DNA from 2 places in the Stenotrophomonas sp. 364 genome. Region 1 is predicted to be linked to the other one. Evidence: predicted binding sites of a transcription regulator. Region 1 holds the regulator's gene; the other holds the start of a gene.

What was found. Region 1 encodes FliA, which starts transcription of late flagellar genes. Its sites were predicted from a motif close to TAAAGTTTNNCNNNCNNNGGCCGATAA; they were not measured.
Region 2: the regulator FliA is predicted to act here: its motif matches at 5,465-5,491, upstream of GQ674_RS18170 (GGDEF domain-containing protein).

Annotation. Positions count from the first base shown of each region.
Region 1 is NZ_CP047135.1:1,797,528-1,804,767, forward strand. Features, by position in the region: partial or broken gene motD (flagellar motor protein MotD) at 1-331, opposite strand, end outside; gene GQ674_RS08320 (flagellar motor protein) at 333-1,073, opposite strand; gene GQ674_RS08325 (chemotaxis protein CheA) at 1,187-2,995, opposite strand; gene GQ674_RS08330 (protein phosphatase CheZ) at 3,000-3,614, opposite strand; gene cheY (chemotaxis response regulator CheY) at 3,614-4,006, opposite strand; gene GQ674_RS08340 (RNA polymerase sigma factor FliA) at 4,023-4,769, opposite strand; gene GQ674_RS08345 (MinD/ParA family protein) at 4,766-5,653, opposite strand; gene flhF (flagellar biosynthesis protein FlhF) at 5,640-7,240, opposite strand, start outside.
Region 2 is NZ_CP047135.1:4,055,526-4,062,765, reverse strand. Features, by position in the region: gene GQ674_RS18190 (AarF/UbiB family protein) at 1-1,502, opposite strand, end outside; gene GQ674_RS18185 (DUF808 domain-containing protein) at 1,637-2,575, shown strand; gene GQ674_RS18180 (hypothetical protein) at 2,591-3,253, opposite strand; gene GQ674_RS18175 (sigma-70 family RNA polymerase sigma factor) at 3,264-3,779, opposite strand; gene GQ674_RS18170 (GGDEF domain-containing protein) at 3,843-5,405, opposite strand; gene GQ674_RS18165 (NAD(P)H-binding protein) at 5,553-6,188, shown strand; gene GQ674_RS18160 (dihydrolipoamide acetyltransferase family protein) at 6,423-7,240, opposite strand, start outside.

The DNA.
Region 1 (7,240 bases):
TCTGCGAGGCCATTGCCGGCAGCAGGGTGGGGTCGTTGGACGGCGCTGGCGCGGCCGGGCCGACGCGGTTGCCGGCCTTGATCACCGACGGGCTGTCCCAGCCGCCGCCCTGCACCTGCTGGTTGCCCACCTGCACCGGGTTGATGGTGCGCGGCGCGCCCCCGAAGGCGGTGGTCAGCGCATCGGCCATGACCCGGTACTTGCCTTCGTTGAGCGAGGAGATGGCGTACATCACCACGAAGAAGGCGAGCAGGAGCGTCATGAGGTCGGCATAGGGAATGGCCCAGGCCTCATGGTTGGCGTGCTCTTCGTGATGCTTGCGACGGGCCATGTCAGTGCAGGAACCCGGAGAGGTTGGTTTCGATGTTGCGCGGGTTTTCGCCCTGCGCGATCGAGATCAGGCCTTCGATGATCATTTCGCGGTCGCGGCTGTTGTGGTGGATCACGCTCTTCAGCTTGGCCGACACCGGCAGGAACAGCAGGTTGGCCGAGGCGATGCCGTAGATGGTGGCGGTGAACGCCGCGGCGATGCCGTGGCCGAGCTTGCTCGGGTCGGCCAGGTTCTTCATCACCGCGATCAGGCCCAGCACCGCGCCGATGATGCCCAGCGTGGGGGCGTAGATGCCCATTCCCTCGAACACCTTGGACGCGGCCAGGTCCTGGTGCTCCTGGCTGCTCAGTTCGATTTCCATCATGTGGCGGATGGTTTCCGGCTCCACGCCGTCCACCAGCAGCTGCAGGCCCTTGCGCAGGAACGGGTCGTTCTGCGCATCCACCTGGGTTTCCAGGCCGAGCAGGCCCTGGCGACGGGCGATGTTGCTCCATTCGACGATCTGCTTGATCAGTTCGTGGCGGTCGCTGCTGGGCGGCAGGATGACCCAGCGCACAATCTTGAAGGCATGCTTGAACACCGCCGGCGAGGTGTGCAGCAGGATGGAGGCGATGGTGCCGACGATCACGATCACGAAGGCGGCCGGCGACCACAGTGACGCCAGGCCGGCCCCCTTGAGGATGCTGCCGCCGACCAGTGAGGCCAGGGCGAGGAAAAGTCCGATGAGGCTGAGTCTGTCCATGGGTCCGTTATCGGCGTATGTGAATGGGACTTGAGATGCCGAAGGAATCCGGTGGGGCGGCGGTCACAGTTTTTCGGGGTAAAGCAGCCGACCAACGGTCGGCTCTACCGGCGTCAGCGGAGGCCGTCCACGTCGAGGATCAGCGACATGCGGCCGTCGCCGATCAGGGTGGCGCCGGCGTAACCGCGCAGGCCGCGCAGTGCCTTGGGCAGCGGTTTGATCACCACTTCCTCGCGGCCCCGCACCTGGTCCACCACCAGCCCGAAGCGGGCTTCGCCGGCCTGCAAAACCACGATGGTGAGCAGCGAGGAGGCAGCCGGTGCGACGGCGAGCCAATGGCGCAGGTCCACCAGCGGCAGCGTGTGCGACTTGCGGTCGAGCACGGCGCGGCCATCGAACCAGCCCAGCGAGGTGTTCGGTGCATGCAGCACCTCCATCACGCGGGCCAGCGGCAGGGCGTAGACGTCGTCGCCGGCCTGCACCAGCAACGTCGGCAGGATGGCCAGGGTGAGCGGGACGCGGATCATGAAGCGACTGCCACGGCCCAGCTCGGACTGGATCTGGATCTGGCCGCTGAGCTCGCGGATGCGCGACTGCACCACATCCATGCCTACGCCACGGCCGGAAATGTCGGTGACTTCCTGTTTGGTCGAGAAGCCCGGCAGGAACACCAGGTGCAGGCATTCCTCGCTGGTCAGGCGGGCGGCCGCTTCCGGATCGATCAGTCCCTTCTCACGTGCCTTCTGGCGCAGCCGTTCGGGATCGATGCCGGCGCCGTCGTCCTGGACTTCGATGCTGACGTAGTCGCCTTCCTGTTGCGCCGACAGCCGCACGTGGCCGCTGCGCGGCTTGCCCTGCGCTTCACGCAGATCGGGGGTTTCCACGCCGTGGTCGATGGCGTTGCGCACCAGGTGCACCAACGGGTCGGCCAGGGCTTCGACCAGGTTACGGTCGAGCTCGGTCTCGGCGCCGATCAGCTCCAGTTCCACTTCCTTCTTCAGGTTGCGCGCCACGTCGCGGGCGACCTTGGGGAAGCGCGAGAACACCTTGCCCACCGGCTGCATGCGGGTGCGCATCACCGCCGACTGCAGGCGTGCGGTGGCGATGTCCAGCGTGGAGACCGCGCGGTCGAGTTCTTCGTCGTGCAGGCGCGCACGCAGGGTCTTGAGCCGGTTGCGTGACAGCACCAGTTCGCCGATCAGGTTGACGATGGCGTCCAGGCGCTTGGTGTCCACGCGCACGGTGTGCTCGGCTTCGGCCACCGGCTTGTTGGCGGCCGGCTTGGCGGCCGGTGCTGCCGCTGCACGGGGCGGCGGTGCGGGCGCGGCCACCGGCTTGGCGCCGGGCACGGCACCGCCATGCAGCTGGTCGAGCAGCGCCTCGAACTCGTCTTCGCCGATCAGGCCATCATCGGCCTTGCCGGCTCCCGCCACGGCGGTGGGTGCGGCGCCGCCGTGCAGGGTGTCGAGCAGGGCTTCGAACTCATCGTCGGTGATCAGCTCGCCGCTGACCGGGGCGGCAACTGCCGCCACCGGAGTGGCCGGGCCGTTGACGTCGAACTGTGCGATCAGCTCCGGCGGCGCATACCCGGGCTCTTCGCCGGCCGACACCGAATCCAGCATCGACTGCAGGTAGTCCAGCGACTGCTGGGCCGCATCGAAGTGGTGGGCCTGCAGCGTGGCCTTGCCGGAGCGGGCCATGCCCAGGGTTTCCTCGGCGGCATGGCACAGCTCGACCATGGCCTGGATGCCGAGGAAGCCGGCACCGCCCTTGAGCGTGTGGAAGCCGCGGAACACCGCATTGAGCTGGTCGCTGTCCTGGGGCGACTGCTCCAGCGACACCAGCTGTTCGCCGAGGCGGTCCAGGATTTCCTGGGCCTCGAGGATGAAATCGGCGGCAATATCGTCTGGAACAGCGCTCATGGTGTTACAGCCCCAAATCCGAAAGCAGGTCGTCAGCATCCACCTGGGATACCTGGTGACGGTCCAGGCCACTCACGGCCGGGCCGGCCAGGCCGTTGTCCCGCTTCTGCGCGGTGTCGTCCTGCGGCGGCAGGCCGAGTGCGCCAAACCCTTCGTGCACGCGACGCACGATCCCCACCACGCGGCGGATGATCTGCCCGGTGAGGTCCTGGTAGCTTTGGGTAAGGGCGATCTCGGTGAGGTTGTGGCGGATCCGGTCCAGCTGCTGGTCCTGGTCGGCGGTGAGGCCATTGGCCCGCAGCTGTTCGGTCAGGGCCCGGCATTCCTCGGCCAGGTCCAGGGTGCGGTGGGTGGCCTGTTCGGTCATCGTCACCACGTGGTCCAGGCGCGCGCAGGCATCGTCCAGCTCGCCGGCTTCGCTGGGCAGGCTGGGCAGTTCGCCCAGGGCCTGGCCCAGTTCGCGGGCGAGCCGGTTCAGGCCGGCCATCATCGGCTGGGTGCGCAGGGCAGCCAGCGCGTCGATTTCCCGGCGCCAGCCGGCTTCATCGCCGCTTTCCAGCGCAGCCAGGGCGTCCTGCAGGCGCTGCACCAGCGCGGATTTGTCGCGAAGGGTTTCCATCAGGCGCTCGCTGCCAGGCGTTCGAAGATCTTGCCGAGCTTTTCTTCCAGGGTCTGCGCGGTGAACGGCTTGATGATGTAGCCGTTGACGCCGCACTGGGCCGCTTCGATGATCTGTTCGCGCTTGGCTTCGGCGGTGACCATCAGTACCGGCAGGGTCTTCAGCTTGGCGTCGGCGCGGATCGCCTTGAGCAGGTCGATGCCGGTCATCACCGGCATGTTCCAGTCGGTGACCACGAAATCGAACGGCTGGCTCTGCAGCAGCGACAGCGCGGCATGCCCGTCCTCGGCTTCGGCCGTATTGGTGAAGCCCAGATCGCCCAGCAAATTCTTGACGATACGACGCATGGTCGAGAAATCGTCGACGATCAAGATACGCATGTTCTTGTTCAAAGCACTTTCCTCGGTATCAAGTGTTCGCGAGGCCGGCGTCGGCCGCCTCGAAGATCTTCAATCGGCCCCGCAGGCGCAGCACGGCCTGGCCGTGGATCTGGCACACGCGTGACTCGCTGACGCCCAGTACGGCGCCGATCTCTTTCAGATTCAGTTCCTGCTCGTAGTACAGCGACAGCACCAGCTGCTCGCGCTCGGGCAGCAGGCCGATCGCATTGCCCAGTTCACGGCCGAACTCGCCGCGCTCCAGCACCTGCTGCGGGGTCGGGCCGCCCTGGGCGACGGTGTCCAGCTCGCCCTGGTCCTCGATCCGCGATTCCAGGCTCAACACCTGGCCGCGTGCGGCGTCTTCCATCAGGCGCAGGTAGTCCGGCAGCGGCATGTCCATGGCGGCGGCCACTTCGGTGGCGCTGGCGGCACGGCCGGTGCTCTGTTCCAGGCGGCGGATGGTGGACGCGGCGTCGCGGGCACGGCGGTGCACCGAACGCGGCACCCAGTCGCCCCGGCGGATCTCGTCGATCATCGAACCGCGGATGCGGATCGAGGCGTAGGTCTCGAACGAGGCGCCCTGGTCGGCGTCGTAGCTGCGCGAGGCCTCGATCAGGCCCATCATGCCGGCCTGGATCAGGTCATCCACTTCCACGCTGGCCGGCAGGCGCGCGGCCAGGTGGTGGGCGATGCGGCGCACCAGGTCCGAATGCTGGGCAATGCACTCGTTGGCGGCGGTGCGTTGCACCTCTTTGTATTGTGCGGCGCCTTTCATGCGGTCACCCCGCGTTGCTTGAGGATGCGTTCCAGGAAGAATTCGACCCCGCCACGCGGCTCGGTCGGAGCCTGCCAGCGGGCGGTGCGGCGGGCGATCTCGGTGATCGCCTGGGCGGCCGGGCTGGACGGGTAGGCCTTGACCACCGGCTGCTGGCGCTGCACCGACAGGCGCAGCCAGTCGTCCTGCGGCACGCAGCCGAGGTAGTTCAGCGACACATCGGCCAGGAACTTCTCGCAGACCCGGGTCAGCTTTTCATACAGCACGCGGCCTTCGTTGGGGTCGCGCACCATGTTGGCCACCACCTGGATACGGTCCACCCCGCGTTCGCGCGAGAGCACCTTGATCAGCGCGTAGGCGTCGGTGATCGAGGCCGGTTCGTCGCAGACCACCACCACGGTGTCCTGGGCGGCCTGGCAGAAGGTCAGCACCCCGTCGGTGATGCCGGCGGCGGTGTCCACCACCATGAAGTCCAGCTCACGCTCCAGTTCGGAGAACACGTTGACCAGGCCCACGTGCTCTGCCGGCTGCAGTTCGGCCATGTGGCGGCGACCGGATGCGGCCGGTACCACCAGCACGCCACCGGGGCCTTCCATGATCACTTCATCCAGGGTGCAGCGCCCGGCGACCAGGTCGGCCAGGGTCAGCTTGGGCTGCAGGCCCAGGATCACATCGATGTTGGCCAGCCCGAGGTCCGCATCCAGCAGCAGCGTGCGCTTGCCCATGTCGGCGAGCGCCACGGCCAGGTTGGCCGACACGTTGGTCTTGCCCACGCCGCCCTTGCCGCCGGTGACGGCGATGGTGCGCACAGGGCCCAGCGGCTGGCTGCGGGTGGCAGACAACGGGAAGGTCTTGGTCAGCTTGGCGTACTCACGCGACGGCATGGTTCAACTCCGGGTTGCAGGGCATATCGGCCGCGCGGCGCAAATCTTCAAGGCGAAGTACAAGATTGGCGGCACTGGCCCGGTGCAGGTCTTCGGGAACGTCCTGGCCATCGGTGACCCAGGTGATCGGCAGGCGGTGGTCCACGGCCACCGACAGGGCGGTGCCGAAGCGGCCGGTTTCGTCCAGCTTGCTCAGCACCACGCCCTGCGGGTTGGCGGCGCTGAAGCGGCGGACCACCTCGTCCATGTCGCCGAAGCTGGTGTTGGCCGGCAGTACCAGTAGCGTGCGGATCTGCTCGGCGGCGCGCAGCCACTGCAGCTGGGCGGCCAGGGCACGGTCACGCGGACCCAGCCCGGCGGTGTCGATCAGCACCAGCTTGTAATCCTGCAGGCGCTCCAGGAGCTGGTTCAGGTCGCTGCCGCTGTTGGCTTCGTGCACTGCGATGCCAAGCTGGCGGCCGAAGCCATACAGCTGCTCGCGGGCGCCGATGCGGCCGGTATCGGTGGTGACCAGGGCCACGTCGCGGGCGGCATGCTTCTCGGCGAAGCGCGAGGCCAGCTTGGCGATCGTGGTGGTTTTGCCGGCACCGGTCGGGCCGACCAGGGCGATCACGCCGCCGGACTCCAGCGGGTCGACCGGGGCGATCGGCAACTTGCGCGACAGCAGGCCCAGCGTCAGACCGCGGCCACGGTGGGCTTCGGTGTCCAGCGGGATCTGCATGGCCACGTCGCGGCTGATGCCGGCGTCGAAGCCATATTCGTCCATCAGGTCCAGCGCGGCGGCGCGGACCGGCGAGCCGCGGAGGCGCTCGTCGGTGAAGCGGTGCATTTCGCGCTCGATGACGTGGCGCATGCCGGCCACTTCATGGCGCAGCTGGCGGATCTCTTCGTCGTCACGCTGCACCACCACCAGTTCGGCGGCGGGCTGCGGCTGGGCCTGCGCCGGTTCCGTGACGGCAACCGGTGCCGGGTTTTCGGCGCGCACCTCGGCGACGGCGGCCAGCGGCTGCGGCATCACGGGGGCGACGGCCTCGGCAACCGGCAGGGCCGGCGGCACGGTCACGCTGACCGGCAGCGGCGGCATCGCCACGGCGGCGGCCGGCACGTGCATCTGGAAGTGCGGTTCGTCGTCCAGCGGCGGGTCGATGATGAAGCGGGCGCGGTTGATCGGCGGGGCGACGGTGGCGACGGCAGCGTCGGCGGCCACCGGCTCGGCCTGTGCCAGCGCCGGCGACGCGGCGGCGGCCTGCTCGACGTTGAACGGGGCGAAGATCTGTTCCGGCAGCGCGCTCATGCCGGCCGCCGGGGCGGTGGCGGCGCGGGCCAGGGTGGCCGCGAAGCCGCTGCTGCCCGGCGGCGGCACGATCTCGTTGGCGGTGTCCAGGGTACGGCCGGTGGCACCCACTGCGGCACGCGCCAGCGCGGCCACCGCGGAGGTGGTCGCGGCCACCGGTTCGGCCGCCACCACGGTCGGCTTGCGACGGGTCACCGCGGCGATCACCGCATCGGCGGCATTGCGCGGTCGCGGCGCCGGGGCGGGGGCCACGTCCTTGCGCGCTGCTTCCAGCGCACGCTGCACCGCACCTT
Region 2 (7,240 bases), 2.3 Mb from region 1:
ACAATGCCGGCCGACACGCGGTTGGCGATCTTCTGCAGGTTTTCCATCAGGCGCGATTCTTCCAGCCCGGTCACTTTCATCTGCAGGCGGTTCTCGGCCAGCAGGGCAAGGATGTCGGACATCTTGCGCGGTCCTTCGCGCAGCAGCTGCTGTATCTCCATCGCTTCGCTGGCCAGGTTGGCCGCCGACAGCGATTTCTTCAGGCGCGCACGCATCACGTGCTGCAGCTGTTTTTCCACGATGCGGCGGGTGTCCAGGTCGGGCGACAGCAGCCGGCACACCGTTTCCAGATTCAGCAATGCCTTGCCGAGCAGGCTCAGTTCCGGCGGCGTGCGCAGCCCGCTGGCGGTGGCGATGCGGACCAGGTCGAGCACCACGCGGCCCTCGGAGAAACTGGTGTTGGCCGCATAGCGCGCGATCATCTGCCCGGTTTCGCGCAGGTAGCGTTCTTCGTCGAACGATTCCAGGCGGGTACTGATGCCGATGATCTCATCGGCCACTTCTTCGCCACGTCCGTCCACAGCGGCGAACAGCAGCTTGAGCAGGCGCTCGCGCAGGCGCGGCGGCATGTGCGCCACCATGCCCAGGTCGAAGATGGCCAGGCGACCCTGCGGGGTGACGCGCAGGTTGCCCGGGTGCGGGTCGGCATGGATCTCGCCATGCACGAAGATCTGGTCGATGTACCCGCGGATCAACGCGGCGGCGAGCGGCGCCATCGGTTCTTCGGTGCGGCGCACGTCGGGAATCATGTCCACCCGCACGCCGTTGGCCAGCTCCATGGTCAGCACGCGGTGGCTGCAGTAGTCCCAGATCGGCTGCGGCACCCACAGCGGCTTGAACGGCTTGAGGTGCTGGCCGAAGCGCTGCAGGTTTTCTGCCTCGGCCTGGTAGTCCAGCTCCTGCATCAGGGTTTTGGCGAACTCGTTGAGCCAGTCGCGCAGGCGGACCCGGCGGCCGACCTGGGTGAGGTGGTCGGCGGCCAGCGCGAAGCTGCGCAGCACCTCCAGGTCCGAGCGCAGCTGCGCGGCGACCTCCGGCTTCTGCACCTTGACCGCTACCTCGCGGCCATCATGCAGCTGCGCGCGGTGCACCTGCGCAATGGAGGCACACCCCAGCGGCACCGGGTCGAAGCTGGCGAACAGCTTGGACACCGACGCGCCCAGCTCCTGCTCGATGATCTGTGCAATGCGCTCGACCGGAATCGGGGCCACCTTTTCCTGCATGCGTTCCAGCGCCGTGGCAAATTCCACCGGCACCATGTCCGGGCGGGTGGACAGCATCTGCCCCAGTTTCACGAAGGTGGGGCCGAGGGATTCCAGGTCGGTGACAAACTGCTCCGGATTGCCCTCCGGCGGCACGTCGTGCACCGCGCGGGCGTCCAGGTTCATGCCCGAAAACACCCCGGAGTTCCGGTAACGCAGCAGCAGGCGCAGGATCTGGCTGCGGCGGTTCATGCCTTTTACCAGCGATGGCGAGCCAGGGGCGACGGGCGTGGTATTCAAGCAGAACTCCAGGACGGTTGTCCCCGGAAGTGTGCGGCCCGGGAGGTGGTGGGGCGGTGAATCCAACGGCATCTACCGCGAACGGGCCAGGATCGGGCAGAATCCACGCTTTCCGCTTGATCTATTGGATTGCCATGGCCGGTGCCAGCCTGTTTGCGTTGCTCGATGACATTGCCACGCTGTTGGACGATGTGTCGGTCCTGACCAAGGTCGCGGCCAAGAAAACCGTCGGCGTGCTGGGCGACGATCTGGCGCTGAACGCCCAGCAGGTCACCGGGGTCAACGCCAACCGCGAGCTGCCGGTGGTGTGGGCGGTGGCCAAGGGCTCGCTGGTGAACAAGGCGATTCTGGTGCCGGCCGCGCTGGCGATCAGTGCGCTGGAGGCCTGGCTGCGCGGCAAGGGCTACCCGGTGCCGATCGTGGTGCCGCTGATGATGATCGGCGGCGCGTTCCTCTGCTACGAAGGCGTGGAGAAGCTGGCGCACCGCTTCCTGCATTCCAAGCAGGAGGACGAGCAGCACAAGGCCGAACGGGTCAAGGCGCTGGCCGACGAGAAGGTCGACATGGTGGCCTGGGAGGGCGAAAAGGTAAAAGGCGCGGTGCGCACCGACTTCATCCTGTCGGCCGAGATCATCGTGCTGTCGCTGGGCGTGGTGTCGGCCGCGCCGTTCCTCAACCAGGTCACCGCGCTGGTGGTGATCGCGCTGGCCATGACGGTGTTCGTGTACGGCTTGGTGGCCGGCATCGTGAAGCTGGACGACCTGGGCCTGTACCTGTCGCGCAAGGGCGCCGCCCTGGCGGCCTTCGGGCGGGGCCTGCTGATCACCGCGCCCTGGCTGATGAAGTTCCTGTCGGTGGCCGGCACTGCGGCGATGTTCCTGGTGGGTGGCGGCATCCTGGTGCACAACGTGCCGGCGCTGCACCATGCCGTGGTCGCGCTGGGCGGGGAAGGCCAGTGGGGGTGGCTGGTCAACGCGCTTGGCAACATGGTGGTGGGCGTGATCGCCGGTGCGATCGTGCTGGCCGCGGTGATGGGTTTCCAGAAGCTGCGCGGCAAGAAAGCGGCCCACTGACCGGGCCGCGGTCTGTCAGCGGGCGTTCCAGTCGCGCAGCGCCTCCAGCTCGGCGCGCGCGCCGGCCAGGCGGCGCCCGGACAAGGCATCGATCGCGCGCTGCAGGCGGGGGGATTCCGGGGCCTGCCGCTGCCAACGCCGGGCCAGGAGCAGCAGGGCGGTCATCAGCGCCGCCCCGGCCACCAGCGAGATCAGCAACGCGCGTGCGGCGAAGGCGGACAGGTCGATGCTACAGGCCTGCCATGCCACCAGCACCGGCACCGCCAGCCACAGCCAGCACCAGGGCAGCCCCAGCAGCAGTTCGCCTGCGGCGGTCTGCATGCGCAGCAATGCCAGCTGCCGGGACTGCTGCAGTACCGGCTGGTCGGGCTGCAGCTGCCCGCGCAGGTGGAGCCGGGCAGCGCTGACGATGATTACCGCCACGCAGTAGACGTGCAGCGCCACGGCGCTGAGCATCACCGCCCGCGGCGGCTGCTGCCACCACACGCTGCCGCAATAGATCGACAGCGCCAGCCAGAACAGCAGCTGCATCACCTGCACCGCACTGAACGCCGACAACTGGCGCTGCGCGGCGTGCTGCCGGTGGCGTCGCCAGCTGTTCAGCGCGGCGGTCGCCTCGCTGTCGTCGGCGTCGCCGCCGGCCTGGTGCCACAGCTGCTTGAGCGGGTCGGTATGCATGGCGATGGCCTCAGGCGGTGGGGTCGAAACGCGCGCGCAGCTGCTGGCGCAGGCGGTGCAGGCGGGTGGACACGTTGGCAGTGCTGATGCCGAGGATGTCGGCGATCTGGCGGTGGTCGTGGTCGTCCAGGTGCAGCAGCATCAATGCCCGGTCCAGCGGCGGAAGCATGCGGATCGCGTCCTCCAGCTGCTTTACCGCGTGCTGTTGTTCGGCCGGCGCACCCTCGTCCACCGGCAGGGTGTCCTCCTCCAGCACGGCATGGTGGCGTTGCCGCAGCTGCTGCCGGCGCACCTGCGAGATGGCCACGTTCAGCGCGACCCGGTACAGCCAGGTAGAGAAGCGGGCGCGTGCCGGGTCGAAGCTGTCGAACGCATCCCAGGCCTGCACGCTGATGTCCTGGATCAGGTCGAGCCGGTCTTCCTGGTGGGCGCAGTAGCCGCGCGCGATCTTCACCACGATGCCGCGGTGCTGCTCCAGCAACGCGGCAAAGCGGAGGCGGGGGTCGCGGGCGGCGGGGGTGTTCATGTCCATACCGGGGTGATTCGTACGGAGGCGGCGGTTATCACAGCGCCTCGGCGGGCACGCCGATCACCGCGGCGCGTCGGCCGCCTGCACGCGGTTCTTGCCGACCCGCTTGGCCGCATACAGGGCCGCATCGGCACGCCGCAGCAGGGCATCCACCGGTTCGCCGGCCTGCCATTGCGCCACCCCGGCGCTGAAGTGCACCGGCACCCGCGTGTCGTCCAGCTGCAGCGGGCGCTGGGCCAGCGAGCGCTGCAGCCGCAGCAGGGTGGACATGCTGTCGGCGGCCGGTGTCTCGGGCAGCAGCAGCACGAACTCGTCACCGCCGATGCGGGCGATCGCATCGGTGCTGCGCAGGTGCAGCTGGCAGACCGCCACCAGCTGGCGCAGCACGGCATCGCCGCCGGCATGGCCGTGGGCGGTGTTGGTCTGGTGGAAGTCGTCCAGGTCGATCAGCGCCAGGGCCAGCGGGTGGCCATGGCGGCCGGCCCGCGCCAGCTCGCGCTCGACCAGCTCGTCGAAGCCGCGGCGGTTGAGCGCCCCGGTCAGCGGGTCGGTGCGGACCAGCCCGGACACATCACGCAGTTCCTGCTCCAGCTCGGCGATGCGCTGCTCGGCCTGTTCCACTTCGCGGCGTGCATTGCCCAGGTGGTCGCGCGCCTGCAGTGCCTGCTCCTGCACGCGGCCGGTGTCCTGCAGCACGCCCTGCAGCAGCTGGCTGAGGTCGGCGATGCTGCGCGCTTCCTTCAGGGCCAGCGCATAACTACTGATCCGGTCGTGGTATTCGCCGGTGCTCACGGCCATGCCGTCGAGGCGCTCGATGAAGCCGCCCATCAGGCCCTTCATGGCCGCCTTGGATTCAACGATGCCCTGCTTGAGCAAACCCTGCTTGTAGATCACTTCGCGCAGGTTGGCGCGCGCCTGGTCGACCGAGTCGCGGTCCAGCGGGCCGCTGATCAGCTGGCGCACCGCATGCACCTGCCCATGCAGCCAGCTGCTGTCATCCAGCAGCTCGCCGATATTGTCCAGCAGCAGGTCGAACAGGCTCAGCAGCAGTTCCTGCTGCTCCTGCCAGCCATCGCTGCGCACGCCGATCTGGTGGGTCAGCTCGCGCAGGCGCAGTTCGATCGGCTGCAGCGGCTGGCCGGGATGCCAGTGGCGCAGGTCGGCGGCGATCTGCGCGGGTTCGTCCCGCAGCTCGGGCATGTTCTGCAGCAGGCTGGCCACGGTCACGCCCAGCGTGTGCCGCAGCAGCTCGCGCAGGCGCAGGCTGTCGGGCTGGCCGTCGGGGCTGTCCTGCTCGATGGTGCGGATGTACTTGTCGATCAGCTGGCGCATCGCGCGGCCGTAGCTGACCCAGTCGGCACTGCGCTGCGCCGACTGCAGGCGCAGGCCCATGTCGCCCAGTTCGCCGGGCAGGGTGGACATCCCATTGGCGAAGGCGGCCAGCAGCGGTTCGGGCTGTTCGGCACCGGCGAACAGGCGCTGCAGCATCGCGCTGCTGCCGCCCTTGGGGCCGGGTGCGTCCACGCTGGCCGTGTCGATCACCCGGGTGCCGGCCTGGCGCCGCGACAGCAGCCGGCCCACGGCGGTGCCGGGGCTGGGGGGAGCGTCGTGCGGGTCGGTCATGCGCGGATCCTTGGCGGGTCACCGGCGGGGCGGCCGGGCAGGTGGAAGAGGTTGGAACAGTATCGGCGCCGGGCACGCCGGCTTGAACGCGGGCCGGGCACGTCGGCTGTGCCACGATGGTAGGCAATCTGACGGTGGGAGCGTGCGATGAAGGTGATGCTGGTGGGGGCAACCGGGCTGGTGGGCGGGCAGGTGCTGCAGCAGCTGCTGGATGACGCGCGCTGCGATGCGGTGGTGGCGCCCACCCGGCGGCCGCTGGCGCACGCCGACCCGGCCCTGCACAACCCGGTGGTCGACTTCGAGCGGCTGCCGGTGGACGCGTCCTGGTGGGCGGTGGATGCGGTGATCTGCGCGCTGGGCAGCACCATCAAGCAGGCCGGCAGCCGCGCGGTGTTCGCCCGGATCGACCACGACTACCCGCTGCAGGTGGCCACCTTGGCCCAGGCCCACGGCGCGCACGCATTCGTGCTGAATTCGGCAATGGGCGCCGACCCGCAGTCGCGGATCTTCTACAACCAGGTCAAGGGCCGGCTGGAACAGGACCTGCGCGGGCTGGGCTACCGCTCGCTGACGCTGGTACGCCCCGGTCTGATCGGCGGCGAACGCAGCGAACGCCGCACCGGGGAGCACCTGGCCAGCCTGGTGCTGGGCGCGCTCGGCCCGGTGCTGCCACGCGCCTGGCGGATCAACCCGGCGGTCAACATCGCCGCGGCGATGGTGGAGGCAGCACTGGCACCGCGCCCGGGCGTCCAGATCGTAGGCGCAGCAGACCTTGCACGGTAGAGCCGACCGTTGGTCGGCTGCACAGAAACCCAACCGAGGTAGAGCCGACCGTTGGTCGGCTGCAGGAACCCCAACCGGGTAGAGCCGACCGTTGGTCGGCTGCACGGTATACGGAGGAGCCGGCCAGCGGTTGGCACTACCGGGGCGCAAACAACAACGGCCACCTTGCGGTGGCCATTGTCGTATCCGTCATTGCCCGCCGACCAACGGTCGGCAGCTACCCGCTCGCGCAGATCAGCTGGCCAGCGCCAGATCATCCAGCATCGCCCGCAGGAAGCGCGCCGCCTCACCGCCGGTCGCCGCGCGGTGGTCGAAGGTGACCGACAGCGGGATCACCTTGTGCGCTTCCACGCCGCCCATCACCGGGGTCATCTGGTGGCGGGCACGGCCGGCACCGACGATGGCCACGCACGGCGGCACCACGACCGGGGTCGCGTAGCGGCCGGCGAACATGCCGAAGTTGGACAGCGAGATGGTGTAGCCGCTCAGCTCGGAGGCGGCGATCGAGCGCGATTCCACCTGCTCGCGCAGGCGGTTCACGCCCTCGCGGATGCCACGGGCGTCGAGCATGTCGGCGTTGCGCAGGGCAGGCACGAACAGGCCGTCGTCGGTGTCCACCGCGATGCCGATGTCCACCTGGTTGTGCAGCGTGCGGGTGAGCGCATCGCCGTCGAACCACGCGTTCAGGGCCGGCACCTTCTGGCAGGCCACCACGATCGAGCGCACCAGGCGCGCGGTGACGTCGTTGCCCGGCACCCAGGCGTGGATGTCGGCGTCGTCGTTGAGCGTGGTCGGCACGACCTTGCTGTGCGCATCGGCCATGACCCGCGCCATGTTCCGGCGCACGCCCTTGAGCGGTTCCGGCTGGCCCTTGGCCACCACGCCCGGCGGCTGGGTGCGCATCGGGCGACCGGCGGCCGACAGCGGCGTACGCGATTCGCCGGCGCGCGCCACCGGTGCCGGTGCAGCGGCAGCCGGTGCGGCCACGGCGGCGCGTGCCGGCGCAGCGCCGACCTTGGCGCTGCCATCGGCGGCGGCCTGCTTGACGTCGG